DNA from 2 places in the Paenibacillus sp. PK3_47 genome. Region 1 is predicted to be linked to the other one. Evidence: a T-box and tRNA genes for the amino acid it is inferred to sense, from the RefSeq annotation. Region 1 holds a T-box; the other holds one or more tRNA genes.
What was found. The T-box of region 1 lies ahead of tyrS (tyrosine--tRNA ligase). A T-box ahead of a tRNA ligase gene usually reads a tRNA of that ligase, here a tRNA-Tyr.

Region 1 (6,554 bases):
GCACAATGTCGATCCGCTCCTGCCATGTCGTCAAACGCCCCTTGGTCATCGCTTTCGTTCCTCCCGAATTTGCGGTTAAGCTTTTGCTATGACCATTATACTTCTTAATCCAGTTCGCGAGTTGGGTTTGACTTGCAATTTGATATTTGTAAATGACTTGGGTTTGAGACAAGCCTCCTTCGAGAACATCCTTCACGGCCTTTCGTTTAAGTTCTGCGGAATAGGTCCGGTTATGGGTACGGGTTTCCAACCCTGGGTAGCCGTACGCCTTGTACCGCCGTCTCCATTCTTGGATGGAACTCTTCGACACACCAAACTTACCGACTGCCGCATTTAATCCGATAACTCCCTCTTTAATTTCCTGAAGAATCGCTAATTTCTCAGCTGCTGCAATGTTTTTTCGCTCCATAAAAATGCTCCCCATACAGTAACAGGTTTTTATTATTTCACCTGTCTACTATATGGGGAGCATATCATAACTAAGCCGGGATGGCCTTTCTTTTACATCCGTTTCAATATGGGCCAGAGGCCAGCAGCAGGCTGCCTATACCAGCTTCACCAGGCTGTAGTTCTTCTTGCCTTTGCGGATGATGATGAACTTGCCGCCAATCGCGTGCTCGGCAGTAATTTCAACATCCAGCTCACTGACACGCTCGCCGTTGATGGAGATTGCACCTTTGGTAATGTCTTCACGCGCCTGGCGTTTGGACGGCTCCACGCCGAGATCGACCAGCCAATCCACGATATTTTTTGATTCTTTAGCTGCCGTGTAGGTTGGCATTTCTTTGAAGCCTTCCTCAATTTCATCGGCAGTCAGAGAACGGATATCCCCGCTGAACAGTGCGGCGGTAATGCGTTTCGCCTGCTCCAGCAGCTCCTCACTGTGCACGAAGCGGGTCATTTCTTCAGCCAGCGCTTTTTGCGCTTCACGTTTGTGCGGCTCAGTCCGGACCTTTTCTTCCAGGGCTTCAATTTCCTCTTTGCTCAGGAACGTGAAGTACTTGAGGTATTTCACCACGTCGCGGTCATCGGTATTCGCCCAGAACTGGTAGAACTCGTACGGTGTGGTTTTCTTCGGATCGAGCCATACCGCGCCGCCTGCAGTTTTACCGAACTTGGTGCCGTCTGCTTTAAGCATCAGCGGGATGGTGAGGCCGAAGGCTTTGGCTTCAGCGCCTTCTTTTTTACGGATCAGGTCGAGGCCGCTTGTAATATTGCCCCACTGGTCGGAACCGCCGATCTGCAGCTGCACATCCTCGTGCTTGAACAAATGCAGGTAATCGATCGACTGCAGGATCTGGTAGGAGAACTCGGTGAACGAAATTCCGCTGTCCAGCCGGCTGGATACAACGTCTTTGGCCAGCATCGTGTTGATGCTGAAGTTTTTGCCGAAATCGCGCAGGAACTCAATAACATTGATGTCCTTCGTCCAGTCATAGTTGTTCACAAGCCGTACCTGGTTATCGCCTTCGGTAATGAAAAGCTTCTTCATCTGGGCAGTCAGCGCTTCAACATTCTCCTGCACCTGCTCCAGCGTCTGCAGGGAACGCTCGCTCTGGCGTCCGCTTGGATCGCCGATCGTTCCGGTAGCTCCGCCGATCAGAATCACCGGACGGTGTCCGGCTAATTGGAAGCGTCTAAGCATCATAAAAGGAATCAAATGACCGATATGCATGCTGTCCCCGGTCGGATCTACGCCGCAATACAGCGAAACCGCCTTACTATTCGTTAATTCCCGCAGTCCTTCCGCATCTGTCTGCTGGTTAATGGCGTCGCGCCACTCCAGTTCATCGATAATGTTCAACATGTACAGCCCCTTTTTTAGTTTTCGAATGGTTTAGAGATACGTCTCAGGATTGGCACCATAGCAGGGATAAACGCCGGTTACACAACAAAAAATCGCCCCTTGTCTATTCAGACACAGGGACGATTGAATTAACCGTGTTACCACCCGGATTGCACGGACAGCATAAAAAGACCTATCCGTACCACTCTTAGCGAGTTATCGTTCGCTTAGCTCCGCTTGGCATTACCCAAGATACTCCAAAGTGTAATTCGCAGCCCTCGTATGTACCGGGTTCCATCACCCCCCGGCTTTCTGTAACAGGGACTAAGCTGCTACTGCGCTCCTTCAACGTATACTAACTATAAGATTACAGAAAGTATAGCCCAAGACCAATTTTGTTGTCAAATGGTTCATGCAGGTCTGCTGATCATCCTGCGCTATCCGCCAATCTTTGCGACCAGAAACTGGCGCAGTCCGCTGTATTCACTGGAATTACGAACACGGTTAGCTCACAATTTATCAGAAATCGATTCATTGAGCTTCTGCAGCAGCTGCCCGAAACGTTCCCGCTCTTCTCCGCTCCAGTCCTCCAGCACCTTGCCCAGCTGCTCTTTGCGGAGCCTCACATTCTCGTTCAGCGTCTCCAGGCCGAGCCTGGAGATTTGCAGTGTATAGGCCCTGCCGTCATTGGGGTCGGGAACCCGGGAGACATAGCCCTTCTGCTCCAGTGCCGCCGCCTGTCTGCTGACGGTGGAAATATCGAGACGAAATTCGTCGGACAGCGCCTTCACTCCCGCAGAACCATGCGAAGCAATCTGATTCAGCAGCAGGTAGGCGGAATGGTCGAGTGTGCCGATTTTTTTGTAGGTGCTCATGGAAGTCAGGCGGCGGCTGAGCAGTGCCATCTCCAATTCTATAATTTCGATCGGGGGTTTGTTCATGATGTTCGTTACCTCTCTCTCAATCCGGGGGATGCCGGATATTACTTGCCGCTGTGCGCATGGGCATTGACATCATTATATCCAATTGTATAATACAAGCATATACTTTCATTATACAAGTTGTTAAGGGGAAAGCCAGCGAACTTCTATTGGGGGAAACTTATGAAAGCTCACGAGATTATGATCAGACAGGTATATAAGGTTAAGGAATATGACACCGTGCAGACCTTTATCGAAAAATGCATCGAGCACCGGATCAGCGGCATGCCTGTGATCAATGACCGGAACGAGATTGTTGCTTACTTAAGTGACGGGGATATCATGCGTTATATCGGCAGACATGATGATATCATCGTCGATTCTTTTTTTCAGGTTAATGTGATCAAAGGCGACGAAGATGAGTTCGAGGACAGAACCCGCAAGCTCCTGAACCTCAACGTAATGAATATCGCCAAAAGAAAAGTGGTTACGGTACCCTGGGATGAAGATATTGAACGCATCGCTGCCATTCTCGGCAAAAAGCAGATCAAAAAGGTCCCCGTGGAGCGGAACCGTGTACTGGTGGGCATTATCAGCCGGGGTGACGTGATCCGCCACTCTTTTAAGGCTCTGCTGTAGCCAGGCTGCCGGCTCCTAATATCAGGTTAATCTGTACATGCAAAAAAGTGCTTCAACAGCAGGCTTTGAGCTGCAGCCCTATTCGAGGCTGCAGCTCATTCCCAAGCTGACGGAGCACCTTTTTTAAATTGATAATGGCTATTCGTTCTTATAATGGAGCGGCTGCAGCCTGAAGCAGTTCCGGGAACCTGCGTCCCATTACCTCATAGCCTTCGGCCCCCGGGTGAAGTCCGTCTGTCAGCAGAGCCTCATCCTCCTGCCCCAGCCAGTCCAGTCCATCTACATAATATAAATGGCGGTCTCCCCTCCTGCGCAGCAGCTCCACAGTCTCACGGATTCCGCTCCGCATAAGCGGCAGCGTAAAGCCAAGGGGATTCTCCTCTGTTTCGCGGATTGTGCCATAGATTGGTGAAATCACGAGCAGCGGCGTCTGCGGGTGTCCCTCCCGGATAGTCTCCAGCAGGCCGATCAGGAGCGGACTGAACATTCTCGGGCTTACCGTGGCTGCGCCGTAGATATTCACGCCCGCACAGATGGAGATGAAGTCTGCAGACAGGCCGCGGATCATCCGCCCGATCATCGGCTCCATATGGCAGTTTCCGGAAAAGCCGAGATTGGTCAGATTGAACCCGCAGGCTGCGGCTGCAATGGCCGGCCATGTGCGGGACGGACTTGCGGCCGCCACGCACTGGGTGATAGAGCTGCCATAGGTGACCCATTTCGGACGGGCATCCGGCAAGGGATCACAAAACGCTTCAGCATTTACCAACAGTCCCGTTACAGTGACTCCGGTATTTTGCGGCAGATAGATCTCCAGCTCTTTAACGCCAGCGGGAAGTTCCCTGAAATCAGCCCTTGTCTCTCCCGCAGGCAGTCTGAGGCTCTGGAACAGCACTCCGTCCACCATAGAGTCCATAACCGCAGCTTCCGCCAGCGGTGCGAATGAAATGAACAGTTCCGCAGAATCAGTAAAAAATCCTAACCGTACCCCCGAGCAAATCTCCGCCTTGCCCCCGATCCCCCCGGGAGGAAACAGATCATAATCCGCAAACGGAATACGCCAGGGCTTGATCCCCTCTTTCCTGTGCTCCAGCGAAACGGCGCCGTGGAACCATTCATCCGTTAAATCAAGCGGTCTCATTCCGGTACTTCTTCCTTTGCCCCGCTATCCTCCACAGCCGGCACAAAATGCTCACCTAGCCACACATCCTGTTCCAGCAAAAGCCGCTGGAGCTCAGCAACGGAAATCCCGCGTGATCCCGTTCCTTCCTTCAGCGCCAGTGCTGCTGCCGTTCCGGCAGCCTGCCCCATGGAGAAGCAGTTCGGCATAACACGCAGAGAACCCTGGACGGCCCGGTCTGAGGATGCGGACCGCCCGGCCACCCAGAGGTTGTCTATGCCGACAGGGAGCATAATCCGGTAAGGCACCCCGTGGGATACCCCCGGCGGCAGATGGTTGAAGGTCATCTGGCTTTTGCTGTCCGCGAGATGGATATCGATGTAATACGCATTGCGGGCAATATCATCCGGGAACGAACGTGCGGCAATAAAGTCGTCTGCTGTCAGTATATAATCACCCTGGATGCGGCGCGTTTCGCGGATACCCAGCTGCTCACCGCTTGCCACCATGTGGGCCTCCTCAAACCCCGGCACATAGCTGCGGAAGAACTGCAGCTGCCGCCCCGCCGTCCGGCGGCCTTCAATGGCGCCGCGTGTTAATGCCTCGGCGCTGGTTCCGTCCACCCCGAACACATGACCGAAGTTGACGCCAACCAGGTAGTCGCTTACCCAGGCCAGGCCGGAGATTGATCTGCGGCCTTCCGGCAGCGCGCCTGCGTCCATGGCCCGGGCAACCGTCTGGTGCAGCTGGCCGGTATCCCCCGTCTCTTCCAGGAACCTGTTAAATTTCTGCCGGTCCACATTGGCCAGCAGATAACACATGCTGCCAGGCTGAAGCTCGCCTTCCGCCCCGCCTTTCTGGAAGGGAACACCGGACAAAGCGGCAATATCCCCGTCGCCGGTGCAGTCTATGATATAGCGGCAGCGGATGAAGGAACGGCCTGTTTTGTTGACAATGATTACGCCTTCGACCGAGCTGCGGTCGTCCGACAGTACCACATCGTACACAAAGGTATGAAAGAGCGGTGTAACCCCGCTTTCCAGAACGGCATCGTCATAGACCCGCTTCAGCACCTCCGGATCAATCGGAACCCAGTCCAGCTGGTCCCCGTATTCCTTACGGTAATCCGGATTGCATGCCTGCTTCATCCGTTCTATCAGCGTAAGGCCCAGACCCCGGATAACCGGCTTTTCCTTATCAGTAAAAGGACAGAAAGCGGGAACGAGCGCAACGGTCCCCATACCCCCGAGAAAACCTCTCTGCTCCACAATCATCGTGCTCGCGCCGCCCCCGGCAGCGGCAACTGCCGCAGCAATACCTGCTGCACCGCCGCCAATGACCAGCACATCCACCTCGCGCGATACCGGGATACTGGCGGACGGCAGTGTCAGATAACCGTAATTCATCTCATGATCCTCCTGTTCTGTATGCTAAACTTGTCATTTGCAATTTATGATGATTTGCCTTCCAGACATAGACGCAGCAGATCATCCACATGGGCAGTAGCGAGACATTCCACCGTGTCAGCGGCACCGTAATAAATTTTGACCTCACCGGAATCCTCCAGGATCATACCGCCGGGAAAAATCACATCATTGCGGAAGCCGCCGCTTGTCTCATAAGGAGCCTCAGGCGCAAGCAGCGGCATCGGCGCACGGCCGATAATCCTGCCCGGGTCCTCCGGATCCAGCAGCATAATACCTGCCGTATAACGTTTCTTCCAGCTGTCTTCCCAGCCGTTCTTGCCCCGGCTGTGGTCAATGTCCACCGCGTGGAATGTGGTCAGCCAGCCCCGGTCCGTCTTGACCGGCGGCGCTCCCGGACCCACCTTGTCATTGGCAAAGGCGACATCCTCAACAGCCAGCAGCAGCCTTGCGTTCCCCCAGTACTTCAGGTCCGGGGAATCGCTCATCCACATATCGAAGCGGTCGATGCCGCCGCGGCTGTATACCGGTAACGGCCGCTCAAGGCGTACATACTTGCCCCCGATCTTCTCAGGGAACAGCACCATGTTGCGGTTATCAGGCAGTGACAGGCTCAGCACTTCGAAGGACCGGAAATCCTCCGTAACGGCGATACCGCCGCGCAG
Region 2 (6,554 bases), 2.9 Mb from region 1:
ATCTGTCGTGGGCGCAGGAAATTTGAGAGGAGCTGTCCTTAGTACGAGAGGACCGGGATGGACGTACCGCTGGTGCACCAGTTGTTCCGCCAGGAGCATGGCTGGGTAGCTACGTACGGACGGGATAAGCGCTGAAAGCATCTAAGCGTGAAGCCCCCCTCAAGATGAGATTTCCCAACTAGTAAGACCCCTTGAAGACGACGAGGTAGATAGGTTGGAGGTGGAAGTGCAGCAATGCATGGAGCTGACCAATACTAATCGGTCGAGGGCTTATCCAAAAACTAACACACAAATTCGTTTCGGATTCAGTTTTCAGGCGATCAAGCCTGGTAGTAATTTTCCCTGATAGCTCAGTTGGTAGAGCACTCGACTGTTAATCGAGTTGTCACAGGTTCGAGTCCTGTTCGGGGAGCCATTTGGAGAGGTGTCCGAGTTTGGCCGAAGGAGCACGATTGGAAATCGTGTAGGCGCCACAAGCGTCTCGAGGGTTCGAATCCCTCTCTCTCCGTAGCAATACCTTTATGAAGTACACAAGCATGGCCCGTTGGTCAAGGGGTTAAGACACCTCCCTTTCACGGAGGTAACAGGGGTTCGAATCCCCTACGGGTCACCATTTCTTCTTTGAATTAGGGATGAGAATCCCAAAGGGTTCGTTGGAGCATAAGCTTCGTGAGCATTACATCGCAATCTCGTAGCGCAGCGAAGAGTATCCCCTACGGGTCACTATTTTCCTTCTAAAAAAAGACTTGCTTTTGTAACGGAGATATGGTAAGATAATTGAGTTGCTGCTTTTATATGGAGGCTTAGCTCAGCTGGGAGAGCATCTGCCTTACAAGCAGAGGGTCGGGGGTTCGATCCCCTCAGCCTCCACCATGAATTCTTAAATGAATAAATTTTTTACTGACGCGGGGTGGAGCAGCCCGGTAGCTCGTCGGGCTCATAACCCGAAGGCCGCAGGTTCAAATCCTGCCCCCGCAATTGAACTACTTTATATCTTTTCTTCTTGGAACCGTGGTGTAGTTGGCCTAACATGCCTGCCTGTCACGCAGGAGATCGCGGGTTCGAATCCCGTCGGTTCCGCCATTTAGTGGCTTAACATTATGTATATGGCTCGGTAGCTCAGTCGGTAGAGCAAAGGACTGAAAATCCTTGTGTCGGGGGTTCGATTCCCTCCCGCGCCACCATGTAATTTACAAAAGAATATGCCGGTGTAGCTCAATTGGTAGAGCAACTGACTTGTAATCAGTAGGTTGGGGGTTCAAGTCCTCTCGCCGGCACCATCTGTGGAGGCTTAGCGAAGTGGCCAAACGCATCAGACTGTAAATCTGCTCACGTACGTGTTCGGTGGTTCGAATCCATCAGCCTCCACCATCTTTAGGGGCATAGTTTAAAGGTAGAACAACGGTCTCCAAAACCGTTGGTGTGGGTTCAATTCCTGCTGCCCCTGCCAATGAAACATTTTAAAGCTTAATATGGCGGCCGTGGCGAAGGGGTTAACGCACCGGATTGTGGTTCCGGCATTCGTGGGTTCGAGACCCATCGGCCGCCCCATTACTTTAAAAGTGGTTTCGGAATATTGCAGTACAAGTTAATATGGCGGCTGTGGCGAAGGGGTTAACGCACCGGATTGTGGTTCCGGCATTCGTGGGTTCGAGACCCATCAGCCGCCCCTTTATTATCAAAAAAAAGAATATTGGGGATTAGCCAAGCGGTAAGGCAACGGACTTTGACTCCGTCATGCATAGGTTCAAATCCTATATCCCCAGCCATTTTTTTATGCGGACGTGGCTCAGCGGTAGAGCATCGCCTTGCCAAGGCGAGGGTCGCGGGTTCGATTCCCGTCGTCCGCTCCATTTATGGCGCCATAGCCAAGTGGTAAGGCAAAGCTCTGCAAAAGCTTTATCCCCAGTTCGAGTCTGGGTGGCGCCTCCATTGATTTTTGTATCATCCATATAATACGCCGGCGTGGCGGAATGGCAGACGCGCTCGACTCAAAATCGAGTGGGAAACCGTGGAGGTTCGAGTCCTCTCGCCGGTATAACTGAAGCAGGGTTATCTTCCTTAATAGGATGGTAACCCTGCTTTGCTATTCCTAATGAAATTACCTGACACTACTATAAGTGTACCAGCTTACCGCAAAATGCCCGATTGCGAATAGGGCTGCGGGGACAGCAAAAAGCAAAGCGTTCAGCCATACGGCCAGGAGCATAAAGTAAAAGACCGGAAATAACGCCATTGGAACCGGAATAAAGCCTAACGGTTGAAACAATATCGCATATTCTCTACCTCTCCAGAAAAAACGAATCCAGCACAGATAATAAATCATTAAACAGATGAACATTAACCCTATTAAAATGTTAACAGGCTGCTGCGAAATCTTTTGACCGAAAAGGATAGGCAGTGTAAAGCAGGTAACTTGGCCTGTTCGCTCCAATATAGTAAAGATTATGGGGGGAGGAGACTGATTGTCCGGAATGTTATGTGGGGGGAAAAATAATAAAAAAAGATTAGGCAGCAGAACCAACAGGGGCAAGATAAACCCCTTGAGGTGTAGACCCATATACAAACCCCCATCTATTTTCAGATAGCTATAAACTAATGAAGTGAATGAAAAATGTCAATGAAGTTTCTAATAAGCGGCGGTAGAGGACAAAAAATTGAAGGACTTACAGGTGTGGAAAAAAAGGGTACTCCATGAGCCATCAACGCCTCAGGAGTACCCTTGTTTATATAACCAGAATGATTAAGGAAGCTTATTGCCCGCTGCACGGTAAATTTCATACCATTCCTGACGGGTCAATGTAATGTCAGAAGCTTTGGCAATGTCGAGCAGGCGCTGAGTGTTGGTGGTTCCCACAATAGGCTGCATATGTGCAGGATGTCTGAGCAGCCAAGCGATGGCAATCGCGGTATCAGCGACACTTTTTTCCTCAGCCATACGGTTGATTACTTGGTTCAATTCAGGAAATTTATCGTTGCCCAGGAAGACCCCTTCAAAAAAGCCGTATTGGAATGGAGACCAAGGCTGAATCGTCATATCATGCAGACGGCTGTATTCCAGGATACCTCCATCATGGACAACTGAAGCAGAGTTCGTCATATTCACATTGAAGCCCGCATCAATCATGCCGGTAACCATAATGCTGAGCTGCAGCTGGTTGAAAAGAAGGGGCTGTTTTACATTTTTCTTCAGCAGTTCGATTTGCAGGGGATTCAGGTTGCTGACACCGAAGTGCTTGACCATCCCTTTTTGCTCCAGATATTCAAAGGCTTCAGCAACTTCCTCAGGCTCCATCAGAGTATCGGGACGGTGCAGCAGCAGCACATCTACATAATCTGTCTTCAGACGCTTCAGGCTGTTCTCTACAGACTGTACAATATGCTCCTTGGAGAAGTCGAAAAAGCCGTTGCGGATGCCGCATTTGGTCTGGATCATCACTTGGTCACGGAGCCCGGGACTAGCAGCCAGAACATCGCCGAACACTTCCTCAGCTTTGCCTGCAGCATAGATATCAGCATGATCGAAAAAATCTATTCCCGCCTCTACTGCACTATGGATGTGCACATCGGCCTCTTTGGAGGACAAATCGGCAATCCGCATACATCCCAGCGATATTTCAGCAACCTCAAGTGCGCCGTTGGCGACATTAATTCTTTTAACCATTCGAAATTCACTCCTCAGATGTAAGTATAGTCTAAAGTGTAGCCCTTAGAGTTAGGTGTAAGTCAACAGATTTTTAAAGCGCTTTTAATAGAGCGGAAATGGTGTTACCTTAGAGAAGGAACCGCAGCCACACAGGAGAAGGGAGCTTTTATTGTGGGATACAGCATAAAAACCATATCACAAAAAACCGGGCTAAGCCAATATACGCTGCGTTACTACGAACGGGAGGGTGTACTTCCGGTAGTATCGAGAGATGCACACGGCAACCGCTGCTTTCATGACGAGGATCTGGAGCTGCTCTCGCTGATCCGCTGCCTGAAGGATACGGGAATGCCGATTGCCGAGATCAAGCAGTTCGTTGCGCTGTCCAAGGAAGGTCTGGACACACTGCCCGAGCAGCGGAAGCTGCTCCAGGAGCATAAGGTTCAGATTGATGAAAAAATCAAGTTCTTCCAGAGCTTTGCGGAGAAGGTGGAGCATAAGATTGCTTATTTTGCTTCGCTGGAGAGAGAAGCGGACACAAAAGCTACCTAAAATAGGGTGAATACCGCAGGACACGCGGCGGAACCGCTGCAGCTGCAGCGGAAGAATTAGCCTTTATGGCGAATAGATTAAAACAGCCTCTGTACGACCGGAATATCCTCCGGTAATGCAGGGGCTGTTAGCGTATAGAGTGCTGGCGACTTTACGAAAAACGCTGCCGGTACTGCCGCGGGGATATGCCCTCCAGCTTCATGAAGCTGGAGCTGAAATAAGGAGCCTGATTGAAGCCAACCTCCTCAGCAATCCGCGAGATCGGGAAGCTGGTCTGCATCAGCAGCAGCTTGCTCTGCTCTATGCGGTAGCGCAGCAGATACTCCATAGGCGAGCAGCCGTACTCCCTGTTCATACAGCGGGCAATGTAGACCGGATGAAAGTTGAGGCTGTCCCCCAGCATGGCAGTAGTAATCTCCTCACGGTAATGGGACCGCAGGAAGGAAGCGGCCTGTCCGGCACATGCCTTGGATTGGGAAGCAGATCGTTCCGGGTTCATCGAGGCAGACAGCTGCTGGAGAATTTCCTGGAACAGCATCTGCTGCTTAAAGCGGACACTGTTCAGATGAGCAGTAGCTTTTAACTGTTCCAGCTGTGCCAGCAGCTCTTCCATACGTGCCGGCTGCAGCAGCGTGGTGTACTGGGGAATGGACTGAATGAATGTTCCCTGATGCGAGCATATCGGTGAAGACGTCTCGGCGGTCTCATCTTCGTCAGGAGTGATGTCTTCAGATGCGGCTGCTGGAGCGGAGGATTCGTGCCAGCCCCCAACAGTCTGGAAATGAAGCCAGTAGTAGGAGGTGTCTTCCCGGCAGTCCTCTGTGCCATAATGATGACAGTCCGGACGCAGAATTAGTGCTTCGCCTGCCCTGACCTCAAAGCTGCGGTCTTCTTCATTGATGTACAGGCAGCCTTCACGGACAACCAGCAGATCAAACCATTTAAAATGCTGGCGGTTCAAATGCCGGTAGCCCGGGCCGCAGTAATTGATTCCGCTGATAGTGTAATGAGGCACAGGCGGCATGGAGAAATTAAGCAGATGCATGCGGAGCATCCTCCTGAACTATGGTTTGATTAATGAAAGTTTAGGTTTCGATATTGCTACATTTCCCCGAGTATATCACCTATAATTTACTTCTAGCAAGGGAAGGTATATAGCCTTTTCAACCATCCTGCAAACCTAGTCATCTGAGAGGAGAAGTTCATTTAGTGAAACCTGGAAAAGGTAAATTCGGTTTATGGATGCTGGCCTGGCCGATTTTTATCGAGATTTTTCTGCAGACGCTGCTTGGTACGGTGGATACCATCATGGTCAGCCGGATTTCGGATGATGCTGTTGCAGTTGTAGGGATCTCCAACCAGCTGTTCAACGCGCTCATCACACTGTTTACTACCTTTGCGGGCGGAGCCGGTATTTTGATTGCGCAGCGTCTTGGATCCGGACGCCATGAAGATGCCCGCACAATAGCAATCATGGGGGTTTCAGTTAGCACCTTACTCGGTATTGCTGTCAGCATTATGATGTTTTTCTATTCTGATCCGATCGCACTCGCGCTGAATGTATCCGGAGATCTGCTTCCTCTTTCGCATATTTACTTGACCTATGTCGGGGGCGGGCTGTTTCTGGTAGGCATGTCTTCTTCGCTCAGCTCAGCGATCCGAAATACCGGTAATACCCGGGGGCCTATGTACACAGGTGTAGCTGTGAATGTAATTCATATCCTGCTGAATTATATTCTGATCTTCGGCATGTTCGGACTCCCGGAAATGGGACTCGGCGGTATTGCTCTATCTACTGTAATCAGCAGACTGCTTGGTGTAATAGTATTGTTGTATATGTTCTGCGGAGCGTTTGAGCGTAAAATCAGACTGCCTGACTTTAAAGCCTTTAACCAAAAGCTGTTTGGTGAAATTCTGCGGATCAGCTGGCCGCTGGGTTTGAACTCCTCGGCTTGGGTGCTGTCACAGCTGGCGATGTATTCGTTCATGGCTATGCTGGGAGCCAAGGAGCTCGCAGCAAGGACGTATTTAAATACGCTGGAATCATTCTGTTTCGCTCTGGGTTTTGCCCTTGCCATGGCAGGGCAGATTCAGATTGCCCATCTCTTCGGTGCCCGGCAGCTGGGTAATGTGTACCGGGGCGCCTACCGCACTCTTTATATCGGGCTGGCGATTGTCGGTGTCAATGTGCTGATCCTGTTCCTGTTTGGCAGAATCCTGCTTGGATTCTTAACCACAGATCAGGAGATTCTGTCGATAGGCATATCACTGCTTGCACTAAATCTGCTTCTGCAACCCTGTAAAATGCTCAACATGGCCATGGGCAACTCCCTCAATGCCATAGGCGATACCCGCT

Region 2: it has a tRNA-Tyr gene. The T-box ahead of tyrS (tyrosine--tRNA ligase) is inferred to sense a tRNA for this amino acid. The anticodon was not compared.

Annotation. Positions count from the first base shown of each region.
Region 1 is NZ_CP026029.1:4,642,333-4,648,886, reverse strand. Features, by position in the region: one part of gene C2I18_RS29850 (IS3 family transposase) at 1-409, opposite strand, end outside; gene tyrS (tyrosine--tRNA ligase) at 545-1,804, opposite strand; T-box leader at 1,920-2,144, opposite strand; gene C2I18_RS20290 (MarR family winged helix-turn-helix transcriptional regulator) at 2,296-2,727, opposite strand; gene C2I18_RS20285 (CBS domain-containing protein) at 2,890-3,345, shown strand; gene C2I18_RS20280 (SGNH/GDSL hydrolase family protein) at 3,494-4,486, opposite strand; gene C2I18_RS20275 (FAD-dependent oxidoreductase) at 4,483-5,871, opposite strand; gene C2I18_RS20270 (glycoside hydrolase family 130 protein) at 5,916-6,554, opposite strand, start outside.
Region 2 is NZ_CP026029.1:1,789,520-1,796,073, reverse strand. Features, by position in the region: rRNA gene C2I18_RS08125 (23S ribosomal RNA) at 1-278, shown strand, start outside; tRNA gene C2I18_RS08120 (tRNA-Asn) at 340-415, shown strand; tRNA gene C2I18_RS08115 (tRNA-Ser) at 419-508, shown strand; tRNA gene C2I18_RS08110 (tRNA-Glu) at 539-613, shown strand; tRNA gene C2I18_RS08105 (tRNA-Val) at 798-873, shown strand; tRNA gene C2I18_RS08100 (tRNA-Met) at 905-978, shown strand; tRNA gene C2I18_RS08095 (tRNA-Asp) at 1,006-1,083, shown strand; tRNA gene C2I18_RS08090 (tRNA-Phe) at 1,109-1,184, shown strand; tRNA gene C2I18_RS08085 (tRNA-Thr) at 1,205-1,280, shown strand; tRNA gene C2I18_RS08080 (tRNA-Tyr) at 1,286-1,371, shown strand; tRNA gene C2I18_RS08075 (tRNA-Trp) at 1,377-1,450, shown strand; tRNA gene C2I18_RS08070 (tRNA-His) at 1,476-1,551, shown strand; tRNA gene C2I18_RS08065 (tRNA-His) at 1,597-1,669, shown strand; tRNA gene C2I18_RS08060 (tRNA-Gln) at 1,695-1,769, shown strand; tRNA gene C2I18_RS08055 (tRNA-Gly) at 1,779-1,853, shown strand; tRNA gene C2I18_RS08050 (tRNA-Cys) at 1,859-1,932, shown strand; tRNA gene C2I18_RS08045 (tRNA-Leu) at 1,960-2,038, shown strand; gene C2I18_RS08040 (aldo/keto reductase) at 2,744-3,664, opposite strand; gene C2I18_RS08035 (MerR family transcriptional regulator) at 3,818-4,198, shown strand; gene C2I18_RS08030 (helix-turn-helix transcriptional regulator) at 4,350-5,243, opposite strand; gene C2I18_RS08025 (MATE family efflux transporter) at 5,408-6,554, shown strand, end outside.